One region of the Streptomyces zaehneri genome, then DNA from elsewhere that is predicted to be linked to it. Evidence: riboswitches for the same ligand, from Rfam matches in the RefSeq annotation. Region 1 holds a riboswitch; each other region holds the start of a gene.
The links. Region 1 has a riboswitch for cobalamin ahead of QQM72_RS09715 (ABC transporter substrate-binding protein). Riboswitches for the same ligand answer to the same signal wherever they lie in the genome.
Positions count from the first base shown of each region.

Region 1 (7,202 bases):
AAGTGATGGCGGGCGAGTCAATGCCCCGGCGGCCCGGCGCACCGCGTGGCGCGCTCCCGGGACACGACGCCGGCCCGGCCGGTCCGCGGCCGGTGTGCTTCAGTGGGCGCCGTGACCATCCCCGGCCGCGCCGCCCGGGCCCCGCTCTCCGGAAGGGACCGGACCGCCGTGCACGTACTGATCCTGGGCGGGACCACCGAGGCCCGCCGGCTCGCCGAACTCCTGGCGGCCGACGCCGGCCCCGGACTCCGCGTGACGACCTCCCTGGCCGGACGGGTGGCCGCGCCCCGGCTGCCGCCCGGCGAGGTGCGCGTGGGCGGCTTCGGCGGGGCCGAGGGGCTCGCCGCGTGGCTGGACGAGCAGGGGGTCGACGCGCTCGTCGACGCCACCCACCCCTTCGCCGGGACCATCAGTCTCAACGCGGCGAAGGCCGCGGCCGGCACCCGTGTGCCGCTGCTCGCGCTGCGCCGCCCGGGCTGGGTCCCGGTGGCGGGCGACGTCTGGCACGAGACCGGTTCCCTGGCGGAGGCCGCAGACCTGCTGCCCTCGCTCGGCCGACGGGTGTTCCTCACCACCGGGCGCCTGGGGCTGGCCGCCTTCGCCGCCCTGGACGACCTGTGGTTCCTCGTACGGTCCGTCGACGCACCCGGGGCGCCGGTCCCGTCCCGCATGGAGCTGCTGCTCGACCGCGGGCCCTTCACGCTCGACGGGGAGCGCGAACTGCTGCGCCGTCACCGGATCGACGTCGTCGTGACCAAGGACAGCGGGGGAGCGGCCACCGCCCCGAAACTGGCCGCCGCCCGTGCGGCGGGACTCCCCGTGGTCGTGGTGCGCCGACCGCCGGTCCCCGCGGGCGTCCGGGTCGCGGCAGGGCCGGAGCAGGCCCTGGAATGGATCGGGAACGCCGAACGGAGACGAGGGTAAAGGTCGCTGACGCCACGTCAGGGAGTCGGTGCGGCGCCCAGGAAGCGTATGTGCGGGCGGCCGTCGGGGCCGTCGGCGGTGATTGTTGCCCGGACGCCGTAGACGTCGGCGATGAGCGCCTCGGTGAGGACCTCGTGCGGGCTGCCGCAGGCCACCACGCGCCCCTGCCTGAGGACGACGAGCCGGTCGCAGTACATCGCGGCCAGGTTGAGGTCGTGCAGCGCGACGACGCTGGTGACCCGCAGTTCGGTGATCAGAGCCAGCAGGGCCAGCTGGTGCCGGATGTCGAGGTGGTTGGTGGGCTCGTCCAGGAGGAGCTCGCGCGGTTCCTGGGCGAGGGCGCGGGCGATCTGGACGCGCTGGCGTTCGCCGCCCGACAGGGAGTGCCAGGGCCGGTGGGACTTGTCGGCGAGCCCGGTGCGCGCCAGCGCGGACCGGACGGCCTCCTCGTCGGCGGCGGTGGCGGCCGCCCAGGCGCGGCGGTGCGGGATGCGGCCGAGGCGTACGACGTCGTGGACGCTCAGCGCGAGCTGTGTGTCGGCCTGTTGCTCGACGACGGCGATGCGCCGGGCGACGGCGCGGCGGCTCACCCGGGCCAGCGGGCGGTCGTCGAGGGTGACGACGCCGAAGTCCGGGGCGAGCACACCGGCGAGCAGCCGCAGCAGGGTGGACTTGCCCGAGCCGTTCGGGCCGAGCAGGCCGGTGACGGAGCCGGGGCGGGGCGTCAGGCTGACCCCGTCGAGGATCAGGGTGCCGCCGGCGGCACGGCCGACCCGGTCGGCACGCAGCCCCTCGGAACCGGTCGTCTTCGTGCCGGTGGTCTTCGAGGCGGCCGTCTCCGAGCCGGTCATCGGGTGCCCCTCGCGCGGTACAGGACGGTGACGAAGGCCGGGACGCCGATGAGGGAGGTCACCACGCCCACCGGCACCTCCTGCGGGTCGAGCACGGTGCGGGCGAGGGTGTCGACCCAGACCAGGAACACCGCGCCGGTCAGGGCGGTGGCGGGCAGCAGCCGGGTGTGGCCGGGGCCGGTGAGGACGCGTGCGGCGTGCGGGAGCACCAGGCCGACGAAGCCGATCGCCCCGGCCGAACTCACCAGGGCGGCGGTGAGCAGCGCGGTCGTGCACAGCAGCACCAGACGGGTGCGGGCCACGCAGACGCCGAGGGAGAGGGCCGCGTCCTGCCCGAAGGCGAACGCGTCCAGGGTCCTGGCGTGACCCAGGCAGACCGTCAGCGCCACGACCAGCGCGGCCGCGCCGGCGGTCACGTCCGTCCAGTCGGCGCCGCTGAGCGAGCCGAGCAGCCAGAACAGGATGCCGCGGGTGGTCTCCGCGTCGGCGGCCGTCATCACGACGAAGGAGGTGAGCGCGGAGAACAGCTGCATGGCGGCGACTCCGGCGAGGACCACCCGGTCCGTGGTGCCGCCGAGGGTGTGGCTGAGCAGCAGCACCAGCGCGAAGGAGACCAGCGCGCCGAGGAACGCGCCTGCGGAGACCGACAGGAGACCGCCGCCCGCGCCGAGGACGACGACCAGCACCGCGCCGGTCGAGGCGCCGGAGGAGACGCCGAGGACGAAGGGGTCGGCGAGCGGATTGCGCAGCAGGGACTGCATCACCGCCCCGCACACCGCGAGGCCGGCGCCGCACACCGCGGCGAGCAGGGTGCGCGGCAGCCGCAGGTTCCACACGATGCCGTCCCGCAGCGGAGTGAACTGCGCCTGTCCCCAGCCGAGATGGGCCGCGACCGCGGACCACACGTCACCGACGGCGATGTCCGCCGGGCCGATGGTGATGGCCACGGCGACCGAGGCGCACAGCAGCGCGAGACCGGACGCCCACAGCAGCGCCCGGCGCAGCCGGCCCACTGCCGCCGCCCGGGACGCCGGCGCCCCGGCAGCCGCCGTGGACGCCGACGGAGCGCCGGTCATCCCGCGAGGCCGTGGCCGCGCAGCGCCGCCGCCAGCTTCTCGATGCCCTCGACGGTCCTGACGGTCGGGTTCATGGCCTGTCCGGACAGCAGCACGTACCGCTTCTCCTTCACCGCGGTCATGTTCCTGGTGACCGGGTTCGACTCCAGGAACTCGATCTTCTTGGCGGCGGTCTCGGCCGTCTGCTGCCTGCGGGTCAGGTCGCCGATGACGAGGAGGTCCGGGTCGCGGTCGGCGACCGTCTCCCAGTTGACCTGGGGCCACTCCTGATCGGTGTCGTCGAAGGCGTTCTTCGCGCCGAGCTCGTTCGTGACGACGCCCGGCGCGCCGCAGCAGCCCGCGAGGTACGGGGACTGGGAGTTGGCGAACCAGTACATGAGGGTCACGCCCCGGGCGTCCAGGCCGGCGGTGGCCCTGGTCACGCGGTTCCTCAGTTCGGCGACGAGCTTCTCGCCGCGCTCCCGGACGCCGAAGACCGCGGCCAGGTCGCGGACTTCGCCGTAGACCGCGTCCATGGTCAGCGGCTCGGTGCGGACGCCGTCGCCGTCACCGCTGTTGTCCTTGCCGACACAGTCGGAGGGGGAGAGGTACGTGGGCACGCCGAGCTTCTCGAACTGCTCGCGCGGGGCGACCCCGCCCTTGCCGAGGGTGGAGGCGAAGGAGGCGGCGACGAAGTCGGGTTCGGTGTCCAGCACCGTCTCGAAGGAGGGGGCGTTGTCGGCGAGGCGCTTCACCTTCGCGTTCGCCTTCTCCAGGCCCTTTGCCACCGGGTCGGTCCAGGTGGCGGTCCCCGCCATGCGGTCGGCCAGCCCGAGGGAGAGCATGATCTCGGTCGTGCCCTGGTTGAGCGAGACGGCCCGCCGCGGAGGGCTGTCGACAACGACCCGCCGCCCGCAGTTGTCGAGCCGGACCGGACGGTCGGCGGCCCCGCTCCTGCCCGCCGAGCCGGAGCCCGCCGAGCCGGAGGAGCCCGCCGGGCCCGAGGAGCCGCAGCCGGCCAGCAGCAGGGCACCGGCCAGGAACAGAACGGCGGGCCGGGCAGAACGGAGGGGACGTGCGAGCGGCACAGGGTTTCCTTCGGCGTCGAGGGCTCAAGCGCGAAGCCCGGTCGTACGGTGCTCCCCCGGCCGTATGCGGGCGGCGGGGGCGGCCAGCAGGTCTTCGGACTCGGGGTCACCCGGACGAGGCGCCTTCCCGGACCGCGTACGCCGTCCAGTGGCCGTTGCCCCGCCCGTCGCCCTCACCGCTGCGCGTCAGCTCCGGATTCGCACCGGATTCCCTGACCCGTACACACTCACGTGCGCACATGGGTTCGACTGGCCTGGGCAAGCTACCACAGCCGCGGAGGCCGCCCGCGGGCCCTTCCGCGCGCCGGCTCGGGCCCTCTCGCCGGCTGTCGGGCCTGGTTACTATGCTCCTTCAGGCCAGAGGGAGAGAGCCATGCTGACCGAGGTCACGGCGACCCGCTACCTCGCTCCGCTGCGGGCGGGCGGCTCCGTGCCCGCCGTCGTCGAGGCCGACGACCTGGGCACCTACGTCGTGAAGTTCACGGGCTCGGCGCAGGGCCGCAAGGCGCTCGTCGCCGAGGTGATCGTGGGCGAGCTGGCCCGCGCCCTCGGGCTGCGCTTTCCCGAACTGGTCCTGGTCCGGTTCGACCCGGCGATCGCGGAGCGGGAACCGCACCAGGAGGTGCGGGAGCTGCACGCCGCGAGCGCGGGGCTCAACCTCGGGATGGACTTCCTGCCGGGTGCGGAGGACTTCACGCCGGAGGTCGCCGAGGCCTTCCCGGTGGAGCCGCTGGAGGCCGGGAGGATCGTCTGGCTGGACGCCCTGACCGTCAACGTCGACCGGACGGTCCACAGCTCCAACCTGATGGTCTGGCCGACCCTCGGCATCGCCGCGCCCCGGCTGTGGCTCATCGACCACGGTGCCGCCCTCGTCTTCCACCACCGCTGGGACGGCGCCGACCCCGAGAAGCGCTACGACTTCCGCCACCACGCCCTCGGCCGCTGCGCCCCGGACACCCGGGCCGCCGACGCCGAACTGGCGCCCAGGGTGACCGAGGAGCTGCTGCGCACGATCGTGGCGGAGGTACCGGACGCCTGGCTGACCGGCGAAGCGGGGTTCGCGACCCCGGACGCGGTCCGGGAGGCGTACGTGCGCTACCTCCACGCGCGCGTGCGGGCCTCGGCGGCCTGGCTGCCCACCGACTTCCCCGGCCCGCAGGAGCTCGCCGCCGACGAGGCACGGCGTGCGGCGCGGACACGGCAAGGACGGCCCGACTGGCTCAAGCGGGTCCCCGACCTGCACGGCAAGCCGGCCGCGGAACAGGATTGGTCGGTGCACCTCGGATGAGCGAACCGAGCGACGTGGGCGGGCGGGTCGAGATCGAGTACTGCACCCAGTGCCGCTGGCTGCCGCGCGCGGCCTGGCTGGCGCAGGAGCTGCTCACGACCTTCGAGGCCGAGCTGACGGAGCTCGCCCTGAAGCCCGGCAGGGGCGGCGTCTTCGTCGTCCGGGTGGACGACGAGGTGATCTGGGACCGCCGCGAACAGGGCTTCCCGGAGCCGACCGCGGTGAAGAAGCTCGTACGTGACCGAGTGGCCCCGGGACGGTCCCTGGGCCACTCGGACAGGTGAGCCTTCCGGCCGGTGCCGGTGCTCAGCCCTTGAGCTGCTCGTACGCCGGCAGGGTGAGGAAGTCCGCGTAGTCGTCGTCGAGGGCGACGGTCAGCAGCAGGTCGTGCGCCTGCTGCCAGTGGCCGGCCGCGAAGGCCTCCTCGCCGATCTCCGCGCGGATCGCGGCCAGTTCCGCGGCGGCGACCTCGCGGGCCAGCTCGGGCGTGGCCTTCACCGTGCTCCCGTCGCGCTCGAACTCCACTCCCGCGTTGATCCACTGCCAGATCTGCGAGCGGGAGATCTCGGCGGTGGCCGCGTCCTCCATCAGGTTGAAGATGGCGACCGCGCCCAGGCCGCGCAGCCAGGCCTCGATGTAACGGATGCCGACCTGAACGGCGTTGACCAGGCCCGGGTAGGTCGGCCGGGCCTCCAGCGAGTCGACGGCGATCAGGTCGCCCGCCTTGACGTCGACGTCCTCGCGCAGCCGGTCCTTCTGGTTCGGCCGGTCGCCGAGCACCGCGTCGAAGGAGGCCATGGCGATCGGCACCAGGTCCGGGTGGGCCACCCACGACCCGTCGAAACCGTCGTTCGCCTCGCGGTCCTTGTCCGCCTTGACCTTCTCGAAGGCGACCTTGTTGACCTCCTCGTCGCGGCGGGACGGGATGAAGGCCGCCATGCCGCCGATGGCGTGCGCGCCGCGCTTGTGGCAGGTGCGGACGAGGAGTTCGGTGTACGCCCGCATGAACGGGGCGGTCATCGTGACCGCGTTGCGGTCCGGGAGGACGAACCTGGTCCCGCCGTCACGGAAGTTCTTGACGATGGAGAACAGGTAGTCCCAGCGGCCGGCGTTCAACCCGGAGGCGTGGTCGCGCAGTTCGTACAGGATCTCGTCCATCTCGTACGCGGCGGTGATCGTCTCGATGAGCACGGTGGCGCGGACGCTGCCCTGCGGGATGCCGACGTGGTCCTGCGCGAAGACGAACACCTCGTTCCAGAGGCGGGCCTCCAGGTGTGACTCCGTCTTCGGCAGGTAGAAGTACGGCCCCTTGCCGAGGTCGAGCAGACGCTGGGCGTTGTGGAAGAAGTAGAGGCCGAAGTCGACCAGGGCGCCGGGGACCTGACGGCCGTCCGCGTCGACGAGGTGACGCTCGTTCAGGTGCCAGCCGCGCGGGCGCATCACGACCGTGGCGAGCTCGTCCGCGTCCTTCAGGGCGTACGACTTGCCCGACCCCGGGTCGGTGAAGTCGATGCTGCGGGTGTAGGCGTCGGCCAGGTTGATCTGGCCGAGGACGACGTTCTCCCAGGTCGGCGCGGAGGCGTCCTCGAAGTCGGCGAGCCAGACCCGGGCGCCCGAGTTCAGGGCGTTGATGGTCATCTTGCGGTCGGTCGGGCCGGTGATCTCGACCCGGCGGTCGTCCAGGGCCGCGGGGGAGGGGGCGACCCGCCAGGAGTCGTCCGCGCGGATCGCCGCGGTCTCCGGGAGGAAGTCCAGGGTGGAGGTGCGGGCGATCTCGGCGCGGCGCTCCGCGCGCCGGGCGAGGAGCTCGTCGCGGCGCGGGGTGAACCGCCGGTGCAGCTCGGCCACGAAGGCGAGGGCCGCCTCGGTGAGGACCTCCTCCTGCCGCGGCAGGGGCTCGGCGTCGACGATGGCCAGCGGGGACGGCGCTGGTGCGGACATGAGCGGTCACTTCCTTCAGCGGTGGCACCGGGTGCCAGTCGAACCGAGTACGGCG
Region 1 is NZ_JASTTJ010000004.1:302,020-309,221, reverse strand. It holds gene QQM72_RS09730 (cobalt-precorrin-6A reductase) at 169-924, shown strand; gene QQM72_RS09725 (ABC transporter ATP-binding protein) at 942-1,775, opposite strand; gene QQM72_RS09720 (FecCD family ABC transporter permease) at 1,772-2,851, opposite strand; gene QQM72_RS09715 (ABC transporter substrate-binding protein) at 2,848-3,918, opposite strand; cobalamin riboswitch at 3,987-4,187, opposite strand; gene QQM72_RS09710 (HipA family kinase) at 4,292-5,206, shown strand; gene QQM72_RS09705 (SelT/SelW/SelH family protein) at 5,203-5,490, shown strand; gene aceB (malate synthase A) at 5,513-7,147, opposite strand.

Region 2 (7,202 bases), on a different contig from region 1:
CGCGTCCACGTCCGTGAAGTTGGACATGAGCGGGACGGCGCAGACGGCGACGCGCAGCACGTCCTCGCCGACGGGCGGGGCGGTGTCGGACTCCCGCACGGTCCCGCGCAGCGAGACCCTCCCCCACTCTCGGCTTCGCTCGAGCGGGGGGACCCCCATCCCGTCCTCCTCGTCGATGCCGAGCCCGTGCCGGAACGGCAGCACGCCGTACGTCCGCCGCCCGGTGAGCCCGTGCAGCATGTCCAGGCCCGGCTCCAGCAGGGAGACGTCCCCCCGGAACTTGTTGACCAGGAACCCGGCGACCAGTTCCTGGTCCTCGGGCGAGAGCAGGGCGACGGTGCCGAAGAAGGAGGCGAAGACGCCCCCGCGGTCGATGTCGCCGACGACGAGCACGGGCAGCCGCGCGCCCCGCGCGATCCCCATGTTCACGATGTCGGTCCGCCGCAGATTGATCTCGGCCGGACTGCCCGCCCCCTCACAGATCACCGCGTCATACGTGCCCCGCAACTCGGCGAGGCAGTCGAGGACGGTTCCGAGGAGTTTCTGCTGCCGCCCTCCGTGATACCCACGGGCGGTCATCTCGCCCACCGGCTTGCCGAGGAGCACGACCTGACTGCTCTGCTCGCCGCCCGGCTTGAGCAGCACGGGGTTCATCAGCGCGGTCGGCTCCACCCGGCAGGCCTGGGCCTGCATGGCCTGGGCCCGCCCGATCTCGGCGCCCTCCCTCGTCACGAACGAGTTGAGGGACATGTTCTGCGCCTTGAACGGTGCGACCTTCACCCCCTGCCGCACCAGCCACCGGCAGATCCCGGCCGTGACGACGCTCTTGCCGGCGTCGGAGGTGGTGCCGGCGACGAGGAGACCCCCGCTCATGTCGTACGCCCCTTCAGCTGGTTGATCCGGTTGCGCCCCTCGCCCGCGACGATGCTCGTGGCGACGGCGCGCGCGGCGACGGTGACGCCGAGCGCGAGGAGGCCGACGCGGCGGGAGAGCCGCGCGGCACGTTCGATGTCCCGGGCGACGACGGGCCGCCCGGCCGCGCCGTTCAGCACGGGCCGGTGCTCGACCCGCCCGGCGTACGACAGGGTCCCGCCCAGCCGCACCCCGAGGGCGCCCGCGAAGGACGCTTCCACCGGACCGGCGTTGGGGCTCGGATGCCGTCGGGCGTCGGCCCGCCAGGCCCGCACGGCGCCCCGCGGATCGTCCCCCGCGAGGGCGGCGAGCACGGCGGTCAGCCGGGCTCCCGGCCATCCGGCGACGTCGTCGAGACGGGCGGCGGCCCAGCCGTAGCGCAGATACCTCGGCGACCGGTGACCGACCATGGCGTCCAGGGTGTTGACGGCCCGGAACCCGACCAGGCCCGGCACCCCGCCCACGGCCCCCCACACCAGCGCCCCCACGACGGCGTCGGAGGTGTTCTCGGCGACGGACTCCACGACCGCGCGGGCGATCCCGTCGGCGTCCAGCGCCTGCGGATCCCGCCCGCACAGACGCGGCAGCCGCTCCCGGGCGGCCTCGACGTCCCCCGCCTCGAGCGCCCGGCCGATGGCCCGCGCCTCCCGGACCAGCGAACTGCCCCCGACCACGGCCCAGGTGGCGGCGGAGACGAGAGCGACGGTGGCGGCGGGGGAGGGGCGTACGGCCCGCTGAGCGACGGCTCCCAGGGCCACGGCCCCGCCGGCGCACACGACGGCGTGCAGGGCACCGCGTCCCCGGTGGTCCCGCCACAGCAGCCGTTCGACGGCGCCGGCGGCCCGCCCGAACGCGGCGACGGGATGCCCTCGGCGGGGATCTCCGAACAGCAGGTCGCCCAGAAGGCCGGTGGCGGCGCCGTACGCGTAGAGGCGATCGGCACGCATCGGCTCAGCCGGCCGTGGGGTCGGGCAGCGACCTGGTGCTGTACCTCAACGGCCGAGCGAGCATGGCGATATGTCCTCACTCAGGGTGTCCACGCCCTGGTTCGACGAGACCGGCGGCGAGAGTTCCTGGCTCCCGGGGGTTTCTACCCCGGTCACAGTGGCGGGACCGCGCCGGATTCACACCGGCTTCCTCTTCTGCTGCCGTACATGGCTCGGGCAGTCCACCACGGCCCGCAAGAGCCGTCAACTTGCCTTTGACCTGCGCGGCTCGAGTGTGCAGAACCCCACACAGGGCGCGTCGGCGGGGCCGCGAACGACAAGAGGTGCGGGACGGTGATCCGTCCCGCACCTCGAGGGTGTCCGGATGGCGCGTCAGGCGACGATCAGTGAGATCCCGTACGCCACCGCCGCCGCGCAGGCCGCGAAGCACGCGTACGCGCCGGTCACCGCGAGGGTGGCCGAGCCGCCCTGCGCCGACGCGCGTTCCTGCCGCGACAGGCCCATGACGCCGAGGGTGAACAGGGCGACGAGGCCCACGGTGACCACGAGGCTGACGCCGAAGACAGAGCCCAGGGCTGCCCAGTCGATCTTCATGCTGCTTCTCTTCCTTCGTGCCGGGTGCGCGGGCTCAGACGGCCGCGGCCGGGGGAGCGGCGGGGGTCGCGGGCTCTGCCGCCGGGCCGGGGATCGTGGCCGTCAGGTCCGCGAGGTCCTCGGCCAGGGTGCCCGGGGGCGGCGGGGTGACGGCGGCGATCGCCGTCGTGACGACGCCCGCCGGCTCGTCGTGCTCGTTGACGTTCGAGGCGTCGACGACCTCGCGCCGGGAGATCTTCCAGATGGCCGCGCTGGAGGCGATCAGGAAGACCGCGACGAGGGCCGTGCCCCAGTCGCCCAGGCCGGTGACGGACTCGGCGAGCGCGCCCACCAGGGCCGCGGCCGGGAGCGTCAGGCCCCACGCGACGAACATCCGGGTCGCCGTCGACCAGCGGACCACACCGCCCTTGCGGCCCAGCCCCGCGCCCATCACCGCACCGGAGACCGAGTGGGTGGTGGAGAGGGAGAAGCCGAGGTGCGAGGAGGCCAGGATGACCGTGGCCGCGCTGGTCTGGGCGGCGAAGCCCTGCTGCGGCTGGAGGTCGGTCAGCCCCTTGCCCATGGTGCGGATGATGCGCCAGCCGCCGAGGTAGGTGCCGAGCGCGATGGCCAGGCCGGCGGAGAGGATGACCCAGGTGGGCGGGTCGGAGTCGGGGGCCACGGCACCGCCGGCCACCAGGGCCAGGGTGATGATGCCCATCGTCTTCTGCGCGTCGTTGGTGCCGTGCGCGAGGGAGACCAGGCCGGCCGAGGCGATCTGGCCCGCGCGGTAGCCCTTGGCCGCCGCCTTGCCGTCGGCCTTCTTGCCCAGGGTGTAGGAGAGGCGGGTCGCGAGCATCGCCGCGACGCCCGCGACGATCGGTGCCGCGATCGCCGGGATCAGCACCTTGGTGACCAGGGCGTCACCGTGCACCGCGCCCATGCCGGCCGAGGCGATGGTGGCGCCGATCAGACCGCCCATCAGGGCGTGCGAGGAACTGGAGGGCAGGCCCACCAGCCAGGTCAGGAGGTTCCAGAGGATCGCGCCGACCAGGGCGGCGAAGATGACCTCGGGACGGATGCCGGTCTCGTCGACGAGACCCTTGGAGATCGTGTTGGCGACCTCCACCGAGAGGAAAGCTCCCACAAGGTTGAGCGCGGCGGACATGGCCACCGCAACCTTGGGCTTGAGGGCACCGGTCGAGATGGTGGTGGCCATCGCGTTGGCGGTGTCGTGGAAACCGTTCGTGAAATCGAACGCGAGTGCGGTGACGACCACAATCGCGAGGATCAGCGAGAAGTTTTCCATTTACCCAGGCAATCGTTCGAAGTCATTGGCGCGTTGACCGTAAGCAATCCGGGTGAACGGAAGATGAACTGGGAAGGGCATCCGGGTGTATGTGCAAGGGGGGTGCGGCGGTCCTCCGTCGCACCGCCGGGGCCGGGGTCAAGCGCCGTACGGTCGCCCGTCTTCGGCGAGCCCGCGCAACCGGCTCGCGGAGCCGCAGAAGAGATTTCGGTCACCCGGCGGCCGCCGCTGTCGGCGTACTGTCAGAAGTGCCGTGGGGAGGCCCCTGTCTGCTGTCCGGTCGGCGGTGTCCCGGCGTCGGACGCCCCGTGACGGGCGACCCACAGGGCGTGATCCACGGGACCGTCCGGGCCCCGGTCGGGACGTGGCACCGGCGCCCCTGCCGCAGGGTGGCGCCGGGCGTCGAGCGCGGACGGCGGGGTCCGGCCGTCGGCGCTCAGGCCGCCGCCATTGTGTACGAACCACCCGGCCCGCTCCCCGCCCGAGCCCTTGTCCGGCAGAGCGAGGCGGCACGCGCCGCGGAACAGCCCGGCGGCGTCCCCCGGCGTTCCCCGGCGCCTCCTGGCAGGATCGCCGCATGGCTGAGCAGCGACGCGAGCAGGGGGACGCCCGGGGTGGCCGGGACGGCGTACAGAACGTGGCGGAGCGCCGGGGGAGGCATGCGGTCCTCGAGGAGGCGAGAGCCTGGGAGGCCCTCGTGACGGCGGCCCGCCGCACCGTGACCGACGGGCTGGTCGTCGGCACCTCCGGCAACGTATCCGTACGCGTCGGCGACACCGTGCTGGTCACCCCGTCGGGCGTACCGTACGAGCGGCTCACCCCGGACGACGTCACGGGCGTCGACCTGGCCGGCCGGCAGGTGCTCGGCACCCTGCGCCCGACGAGCGAGCTGCCCATGCACCTCGCCGTCTACCGCACCACGGACGCCGTAGCGGTCGTCCACACCCACGCCGTGCACGCGACCGCCGTCTCGACCCTCGTCACCGAGCTTCCCCGCGTCCACTACATGGCGGGCGCGCTCGGCGGATCCGTCCGGGTCGCCCCCTACGCGACCTACGGCACCGAGGAGTTGGCCGAGAACATGCTCCGCGCCCTCGCCGACCGGAGCGGCTGCCTCCTTCAGAACCACGGCACCCTCACCCACGGCACCACCCTCGACCAGGCGTACGACCGTACGGCCCAACTGGAGTGGATGTGCCGCCTGTGGCTGACGGCCTCGTCCGTGCCCGGCCTGAACCCCACGCTCCTGACGGAGGCGCAGGTCGCGGAGGCGGGCGAGCGACTGCGCGGGTACGGGCAGCCGGAGTGAACACCCGTCCCCCGACGGGCTCCACCACTGGCCGGGAGGAAGGCGGGCCAGGACACTGGACGGGTGCGCACTGTCAACGCGACGGCCGCCGCCGTCACCGCAGTCCTGGCCGCCGCCGCCGTCAGTGTCGCCGCCGGCCGGCTGGCCAGCGACGCGGCACTGAAGGCGCCGCCCGGCCGGCCCCTGCCCACCGAACCCCGGCTCACCGTGCACGGCACGGCCGCCGGCCAGATCACCCTCACCCGTGACCTGGCCGCACTGCGCCCCGGCACCTACGGCCTCTCCGGCAACGGCTCCCACGCCGTCGTGGGCCCCGTCCTGCCGACCGCCCCGCACTCCGCCGACACCGTCGTACGGCGCCTGGAGCGGGTCACCCACGGCACCCTGAACGCCGGCGACGCGGTCTGGCTCACCCCCAACCTGTATGTCGGCAACCCCGGCAGAGCCCTCGGCCTCGACCACGCCGACATCGACATCCCCGGCGAGCTGGGCAGCCTGCCCGCCTGGTTCGTGCCCGGCCCGCGCCGCACCTGGGTGATCGCCGTGCACGGCCTGGGCACCACCCGGGAACACGCCCTCAACATCATGGGCTTCCTGCACCGCCGCCGCTTCCCCGTCCTCGCCCTCGCCCATCGCGGCGACCTCGGCGCGCCCCGCTCCCCGGACGGCCTGAACCACCTCGGCGACACCGAGTGGCGCGACCTGGACGCGGCGATGCGGTACGCCGTGCGGTACGGCGCCGAACGCGTCGTCCTGTTCGGCTGGTCCACCGGAGCGACCATGGCCCTGCGGGCCGCCGCCGACTCGGGGCTGCGCGATCTCGTCTCCGGGCTGGTGCTGGACTCCCCGGTCCTGGACTGGCGGACGACGGTGCGCGCCCTGGCCGCCGCCCGGCACACCCCGGGCGCGCTGCTGCCGCTCGCCGTCCGCGCCGCCGAGGGCCGCACCCGTCTGCACGCCGGGCCCGGCGGCCACGGTGACGCGGCCGCCGATCCGGACCGGCTGAGGGTCCCGACCCTCGTCCTGCACGGCCCCGACGACACCGTCGCCCCCTGGGGCGCCTCCCGTCGGCTCGCCGGCCTCCGCCCCGAGCTGGTCACCCTGCACACCGTCCCGCACGCTCCGCACGGCGCGATGTGGAACCCCGATCCCGCTGCCTACGAGGAGGCCCTGCGCCGCTTCCTGACCCCGCTCATGTGACCCGCCGACGCGACGCGCGCAGCCGCGCCCCGACAGGGCGCCGGACCGGTGCCGCAGGTTCCGTTTAAGCCCGTACCACTGGCCTGAAGGCGCCTCTCGGCCCGTCACGGAACCCCGTGCCTTGGCCAGTCCCGTAGCCGCCCGTGACATTCCGTTTGGGTTTTCGGACCGTCAACCGGAAGACTGCACCCGTGACGTCCCGTATCCCGCGCGACTCCAGGCTTCGACTCGTCCGCCCGCGACCCCTGGCCGCCGCCCCCTCAGCTGTGAACGAGCGGCGCCCGCGCCGCCCCGCACCCCGCCCGCCGGAGGGCACCCCGGCCCCCGCGGAGCTGGCCAGAATGGCGCGCTCCGGACTGGCCGCCGCGGCCCGTGTCGCCCGCTGGGCCGACAACGCCCTCGGCCCCGGCCGAGACGCCGCCACGACCGACGGCAAGGCCACCCTCTCCGACGCGACCGCCGAACGGGCCGCCAGTGATCTGGGCCTGACCACGGACCGGATCCGCGCCGACTGGGACACCGCCCGGCTCGCCGGTCTCGTCGAGGTGCACGGCGACAGCGCCCGCCCCGGCTGGCGGCTGCGCGCCTGGAACCGTGACGACAGCGCCGTCCTGCGCGGCTGGGTCGCCCTGTTCGACGCCTGGTCGCTCGCCTCCCCGGAACCCGGGGACCAGGAGCCCGCCGCCGTCGCCGAGGTCGTCTCGGCCATGCCCCAGGTGCTCTCCTTCCTCCAGCTCTCCGCCGGGCCCGTCCCCGTGGAGCAGCTCCTCGACCTGCTGCGCCAGCGGGTCACCGAACTGCGCACCGAGCGCTGCGAGGTGCCCTACGGCGCCGGCTCGGAACCCGCGACCCCCATCGCCCCGGTCCTCTCCGTCGACGCCGACCCGGCGGAGCCCGCCCAGGACGCCGAACTCGCCCCGCTCCTCGACTGGGCCCTGCACGCCCTCGCCGC
Region 2 is NZ_JASTTJ010000012.1:182,516-189,717, forward strand. It holds gene QQM72_RS21415 (cobyric acid synthase) at 1-873, opposite strand, end outside; gene QQM72_RS21420 (cobalamin biosynthesis protein) at 870-1,859, opposite strand; cobalamin riboswitch at 1,961-2,100, opposite strand; gene QQM72_RS21425 (hypothetical protein) at 2,232-2,453, opposite strand; gene QQM72_RS21430 (inorganic phosphate transporter) at 2,488-3,741, opposite strand; gene QQM72_RS21435 (class II aldolase/adducin family protein) at 4,319-5,050, shown strand; gene QQM72_RS21440 (alpha/beta hydrolase) at 5,114-6,250, shown strand; gene QQM72_RS21445 (hypothetical protein) at 6,442-7,202, shown strand, end outside.
Region 2: another riboswitch for cobalamin. It lies ahead of QQM72_RS21420 (cobalamin biosynthesis protein); the one in region 1 lies ahead of QQM72_RS09715 (ABC transporter substrate-binding protein).

Region 3 (7,202 bases), on a different contig from region 1:
AGCCGGCCGCGAAGACGATCGTGCGGAAGACGACCTGCCAGAACTCGCCGTCGCCCAGCACTCCGGTGAAGTTGTCGAACCCGACGGACTCGGCCGGCTGGAAGCCCCACAGCTGGGACTGCCCGAACTTCTGGAACGAGAGGGTGACCAGCCGGACCAGCGGATAGCCCATCACCAGGGCGAGGACCAGCAGGCAGGGGGCGAGGAGCAGCCAGGGGGTGGTGGCCCCGCGGGAACCGCGGCCGCCGCGTGGTCTCTTCGCGCCGGGTCCGCCCGCGGGTGGTGGTGGTGGTGGCGACTGCCGCGTCGGCGGCACTTTGGCAGTGGTCGTGTCTGCGGCACTCATCCGCGCGCTCCTCAGCGGTCCCTCGGGTCGTACGAAGGCGAAGCCCCGCACGGGTCGTACGGGAGGCAGGGCCCCGCCCCGATGAAGCCCTCCGGGGTAGACGGGGCCCTGCCCTCAGGTCACTTGGTGTTGATGACCTTGTCGATCGCGGCGTCCGCGTCCTTCGCGGCGGCCTCGACCGTCTTCTTGCCGGTGCCGATGCTCTGGAGCATGGTCTGGAGCACCTGGGCCTTCTCGACCTGGCCCCAGCCGGGAGCCATCGGGACGAACCAGTTGGACTCGGCGGCGGTGGCCGGGACCGCGGTGGCCGGATCGCTCTTGAGGGTCGCGAGGTCGGTCTTGTTGTTGGGCAGGTTGCCCTTGGCGATCAGGCCCTTCTGGCCGGACGGGCCGGTGAAGGCGTTGATCCACTCGGCGGCCAGGGCCTGCGCGTCCGACTTGACCGGGACGGCGAGGTCGGAGCCGCCCAGGAAGACGGGGAGGTTCTTGCCGGACGGGCCGGGCATCACGAAGTTCTCGACGTTGTTCGCGAGCTTGCCGGTCTTGTCGTTCTCCTTCGCCGCGGCGGTCGCGCCCTCCCAGGCGGGGGCGAAGATCATGCCGGACTTGCCCTGGCCGTAGACGATGTACCGGTCGGACTCGTCCTTGGTCTTGTCGCCGTGCATGTACTTGTCGACGACGTTCTTGAACTCGTTGAGGCCCTTGACCGACTCGGGCGAGGAGAGGTTGGCCTTCCACTCGCCGCCCTCCTCCTTGGCGATCGAGCCGCCGGCGTCGTAGACGAAGGACATGGCCGCGTACCAGTCACGGGTGGGCTGGTACCAGGCGGAGAACTTGTCGCCCTCCTTCTTCTGGACCTTGTCCAGGGCGGCGGTCAGCTCGGTGTACGTCTTCGGCGTGGTCTTGACGCCCGCCGAGGCGAAGAGGTCCTTGCGCCAGTTGGCGACCCGGCCGCCCGCGTAGTACGGGACGCCGTAGGTCTTGCCGTCGTAGGTCACCGAGGCCTTGAGGCCGTCGAGCCAGGCGGAGGAGTTGTCGAACTCGGCGGTGTCGAGGGGAGCGAAGGCGCCCTTGACCATGTAGCCGAGCATCTCGGTGTTGCCCATCTCGACGACGTCGGGGGCCTTGTCGGTGGCGAGAACCGCGTCCAGCTTGGCGTTCTTGTCCGGCCAGCCGTAGTACTCGTGGTTGATCTTGACGCCCGGGTGCGCCTTCTGCACCGCCGCGTCGGCGGCCTTCACCAGCTCGGGCCAGTTGTTCTGCGCGTCGACGGTGAGCCAGACCGTCAGCTCCTTGGCGTCGGTGCCCTTCGAGTCCCCGCTGCCACTGTCGTCCCCGCACGCCGCGATGGAGACCATCATGCCCGCGATACCGATCGCGGCTATCAGCTTGCGCTTCACGCCATCCTCCTCAGGGATGCCACACCCCCCGCCCACGGGCCGGGAACTCGATCTGGACCAATGGTGTAGACCAGTGCGCAGAGCTTGGCTCAGACCAATAAGCCTGTCAAGGGTGGCCGAACCCCCTCCGAACAGCCGTTATGGGACCTACATATGCAGGAACCTTTAAGTAAGAAGCCCTCGAAAACCCGGACTCCGGAGGGCGCCGCTCCGGTAGACCATTTACCCTGGTGGACTAGACCAGCAAAGGTTACGCCGGTATACAGAGGGATCACGGAACGGTGGAGCAGCATCCTCGCGTCCGTGCCACGATGTGAGCCGCGGCCGACGGCGTGTCGGCCATTTCGGCACCCGCAGCCGGGAAGGCAGGCCATGAGCACCGACGTCAGCAGTGCGGAGAACGAGGGTGGGGCGACCGTCCGTACCGCGCGTGTGCCCAAGTACTACCGTCTGAAGAAACATCTGCTCGACATCACGGAGACACAGTCCCCGGGCACCCCGGTCCCGCCGGAGCGCACCCTGGCGGCCGAGTTCGACACCTCGCGCACGACCGTCCGCCAGGCGCTGCAGGAACTCGTCGTCGAAGGCCGCCTCGAGCGCATCCAGGGCAAGGGCACCTTCGTCGCCAAGCCGAAGGTGTCCCAGGCGCTCCAACTCACCTCGTACACCGAGGACATGCGCGCCCAGGGCCTCGAGCCGACCTCGCAGCTCCTGGACATCGGCTACATCACCGCCGACGACCGCCTCGCCGGCCTCCTCGACATAACGGCCGGCGTACGGGTGCTGCGCATCGAGCGCCTGCGTATGGCCAACGGCGAACCGATGGCCATCGAGACCACCCATCTGTCGGCGAAGCGCTTCCCGGCCCTGCGCAGGTCGCTGGTCAAGTACACCTCGCTGTACACCGCGCTCGCCGAGGTCTACGACGTCCGTCTCGCCGAGGCCGAGGAGACCATCGAGACCTCACTGGCCACCCCGCGCGAGGCGGGCCTGCTGGGCACCGACGTGGGCCTGCCGATGCTGATGCTCTCCCGTCACTCGCTGGACCAGGAGGGCAGGCCGGTGGAGTGGGTGCGGTCGGTGTACCGGGGCGACCGGTACAAGTTCGTGGCCCGACTGAAGAGGCCCACCGAGTAGCCGCCGAGAGCCGGCGAGCGGCCCGGCGGGCAGCCCACCGCGTAGAGGGTCTGTGGAGGGTCTTCCGCTGGGCTTATCCGTCACTTACATTGCCTGCGCATTACATCTGTGATCAAGGCGATCAGAGTGAGGGGACGGCCGCCGATGACCGACGAGGAAACGAGGGAACCGGTGGTGACGCCTGCGCGCGTCGCCATCGCCCTCTGTCTGATCGCGCCCTTCGTGGCAATGCTGTGGGTGGGGTCGTACGCGAAGGTGGATCCGGCGTTCATCGGGATCCCCTTCTTCTACTGGTACCAGATGCTGTGGGTGCCCCTGTCCGCCGCGCTCACGGTGACCGCGTACAAGCTGTGGCAGCGTGACCAGCGCGGCCGCGCCGCCTCTTCTTCCGCGAAGGGGGGTGCGTCGGAGTGAAGGACGGCGTGAACGGCGTCGCGCTCGCCGTCTTCATCTTCTTCTTCCTGGCCGTCACGGTCATGGGCTTCCTGGCCGCGCGCTGGCGCAAGGCGGAGAACGACAGCCTCGACGAATGGGGCCTCGGCGGCCGCTCGTTCGGCACCTGGGTCACCTGGTTCCTGCTCGGCGGCGACCTGTACACCGCCTACACCTTCGTCGCGGTACCCGCGGCGATCTACGCGGCGGGCGCGGCCGGCTTCTTCGCGGTGCCGTACACGATCCTCGTCTACCCGCTGATCTTCACCTTCCTGCCCCGCCTGTGGTCGGTGTCCCACAAGCACGGCTATGTGACGACCTCGGACTTCGTGCGCGGCCGGTTCGGTTCGAAGGGCCTGTCGCTGGCGGTCGCCGTCACCGGCATCCTGGCGACGATGCCGTACATCGCGCTCCAACTGGTCGGCATCCAGGCCGTGCTCGACGTGATGGGCGTCGGCGGCGGCGAGGACACCAACTGGTTCATGAAGGACCTGCCGCTGCTGATCGCGTTCGGCGTGCTGGCGGCCTACACGTACTCCTCGGGTCTGCGGGCCCCCGCACTGATCGCGTTCGTGAAGGACACGCTGATCTACATCGTCATCGCGGTGGCGATCATCTACATCCCGATCAAGCTGGGCGGCTTCGACGACATCTTCGCCAAGGCCGGCGAGGCGTTCAGCCAGACCAACCCGGCGACGGGCAAGCCGCGCGGCGCGCTGGCGCCGGCGGAACCCGGCCAGTGGACGTACGCCACGCTGGCGTTGGGCTCGGCGCTCGCCCTGTTCATGTACCCGCACTCGATCACGGCGACGCTGTCGTCGCGCAGCCGTGAGGTGATCCGCCGCAACACCACGATCCTGCCGCTGTACTCCCTGATGCTGGGTCTGCTGGCGCTGCTCGGCTTCATGGCGATCGCGGCCGGAGTCAAGGTCACCAACGGGCAGCTGGCGATCCCGCAGCTGTTCGAGGACATGTTCCCGTCCTGGTTCGCGGGGGTGGCGTTCGCGGCGATCGGCATCGGCGCGCTCGTGCCCGCGGCCATCATGTCGATCGCGGCCGCGAACCTCTTCACCCGCAACATCTACAAGGACTTCATCAGGCCGGACGCGACACCCGCCCAGGAGACGAAGGTCTCCAAGCTGGTCTCGCTCCTGGTGAAGGTGGGCGCCCTGGTCTTCGTCCTCACCATGGACAAGACGGTCGCCATCAACTTCCAGCTGCTGGGCGGCATCTGGATCCTCCAGACGTTCCCGGCCCTGGTCGGCGGCCTCTTCACCCGCTGGTTCCACCGCTGGGCCCTGCTCGCCGGCTGGGCGGTCGGCATGGTCTACGGCACCTTCGCCGCGTACGGTGTCGCGTCCCCGACCCAGAAGCACTTCGGCGGCTCGTCGAAGGAGATCCCGGGCATCGGCGAGATCGGCTACATCGGTCTCACGGCGTTCGTGATCAACGTCGTCGTCACGGTGGTGCTGACCTTCGTCCTGAAGGCGGCCAAGGCTCCCGACGGCGTCGACGAGACGAAGCCGCAGGACTACACGGCGGACGCGGGCGACCCCGGCGTGGTGGTGGAGCTGCCCCCGGCGACGGCGGGCGCGGGCCACTAGGACGCGTCCGACGATTCCCGCCGGGTGCGCGACGGGAATCGTCGGACACGCCATGGACCGGTCACCGGGGACGGCACCCGGGCACGGTGTTCGGCACGGCACACGGCGGGCCGTCGGAGCGATCCGGCGGCCCGCCGTCGTGCGCCCGGGGCGACATCGCCCGGCATGTACGACATCACTCCCCTCGCCCACCAGTTGACGCTCTGAAGCCACCCCGACACAACATCTGGGGGTGGCGTGACAGGTGAGCACAAGATGTATGCTCATGCTCGCTGTCGCCGCAGGGGAATCCGGTGCGAATCCGGAACTGTCCCGCAACGGTGTACATGCGTGCACGCATACCCGTATGCGCACGCCTGTTCAGTCCGAGGTCCTGCCGAACAGCGTGCCCGGCCGTCCGGTCCGGGTGCCCTGACGTCCGGGTCTCGTGGAGTGGGCCGGTGGACGCGACGCCCCGCGCTCGCGAGCTGCCCCCTGCCCTCCGCAAGGCCCATCGCCGAGCGAGGGAGAGCCCCACGTGACCATCGCGCCAGCCGGCCCGGTTTCCGTCACCGAGCTGGAGACCGACGGTCCCGGTACCGCGTTGCTGCGGACCCTGACCGAGCTGACCGCCGACCTGCCCGACGCCGACCCCGGCCGGGTCGCCGCCGCCGCTCTGCGCGGCCGGTCCGCGCGGGCTGCCTCCGAGATCACCGCGGAGCTGCGCGAGCTGGCCACGGAGGGCGCCGCGGGCCTGATCTCCGAGGACCCCGCCTACTCGAAGCTGGCCGCCCGGCTGCTGACGATCAGCATCGCCGCGGAGGCCGCCTCCCAGGGCGTCACCTCGTTCACCGGATCGGTCGCCGTCGGCCACCGCGAGGGTCTGATCGCCGACCGCACCGCCGAGTTCGTGCGCGTCCACGCGGTCCGCCTCGACGCCCTGATCGACCAGCAGGGCGACGACCGCTTCGGCTACTTCGGGCTCCGTACCCTGCACAGCCGCTACCTCCTGCGGCACCCGATCACCCGTAAGGTCGTCGAGACGCCGCAGCACTTCCTGCTGCGCGTCGCCTGCGGCCTCGCCGAGGACGACACGCCCCGTTCCCTGGACGAGGTCGCCGCGCTCTACCGGCTGATGAGCCGTCTGGACTACCTGCCGTCCTCCCCCACGCTCTTCAACTCCGGTACCCGGCACCCCCAGATGTCGTCCTGCTATCTCCTCGACTCGCCGCTGGACGAGCTGGACTCCATCTACGACCGCTACCACCAGGTGGCCAGGCTGTCGAAGCACGCGGGCGGCATCGGCCTTTCGTACTCCCGTATCCGCAGCCGCGGTTCGCTGATCCGTGGCACCAACGGGCACTCGAACGGCATCGTGCCGTTCCTGAAGACGCTCGACGCCTCGGTCGCCGCGGTGAACCAGGGCGGACGGCGCAAGGGCGCGGCGGCGGTCTACCTGGAGACCTGGCACTCCGACATCGAGGAGTTCCTGGAGCTGCGGGACAACACCGGTGAGGACGCCCGCCGGACGCACAACCTGAACCTCGCGCACTGGATCCCGGACGAGTTCATGCGCCGGGTCAACGCCGACGCACCCTGGTCGCTGTTCTCCCCCGCCGACGTGCCCGAGCTCGTCGACCTGTGGGGCGAGGAGTTCGACGCGGCCTACCGCGGGGCCGAGGAGGCGGGCCTCGCGAAGAGGACCATCCCGGCCCGTGATCTCTACGGCCGCATGATGCGCACCCTCGCGCAGACCGGCAACGGCTGGATGACCTTCAAGGACGCGGCCAACCGCACCGCCAACCAGACGGCCGAACCGGGCCACGTCGTGCACTCCTCCAACCTCTGCACGGAGATCCTGGAGGTCACGGACGACGGCGAGACGGCGGTCTGCAACCTCGGTTCGGTGAACCTCGGCGCGTTCGTCGACGCGGCGGCCGGCACGATCGACTGGGAGCGGCTGGACGAGACCGTCCGCACGGCCGTCACCTTCCTCGACCGGGTCGTCGACATCAACTTCTACCCGACCGAGCAGGCGGGCCGCTCCAACGCCCGCTGGCGCCCGGTCGGCCTGGGCGCGATGGGCCTCCAGGACGTCTTCTTCAAGCTGCGGCTGCCCTTCGACTCGCCCGAGGCGAAGGCGCTGTCCACCCGGATCGCCGAGCGCGTCATGCTCGCCGCCTACGAGGCCTCCGCCGAGCTGGCCGAGCGCAACGGCCCGCTGCCGGCCTGGGAGAAGACCCGTACGGCCAGGGGCGTGCTGCACCCGGACCACTACGGCGTCGAGTTCGGCTGGCCCGAGCG
Region 3 is NZ_JASTTJ010000001.1:77,758-84,959, reverse strand. It holds gene QQM72_RS00400 (carbohydrate ABC transporter permease) at 1-346, opposite strand, end outside; gene QQM72_RS00395 (extracellular solute-binding protein) at 466-1,746, opposite strand; gene QQM72_RS00390 (GntR family transcriptional regulator) at 2,119-2,883, shown strand; gene QQM72_RS00385 (DUF3311 domain-containing protein) at 3,028-3,297, shown strand; gene mctP (monocarboxylate uptake permease MctP) at 3,294-4,919, shown strand; cobalamin riboswitch at 5,145-5,314, shown strand; gene QQM72_RS00375 (ribonucleoside-diphosphate reductase subunit alpha) at 5,437-7,202, shown strand, end outside.
Region 3: another riboswitch for cobalamin. It lies ahead of QQM72_RS00375 (ribonucleoside-diphosphate reductase subunit alpha); the one in region 1 lies ahead of QQM72_RS09715 (ABC transporter substrate-binding protein).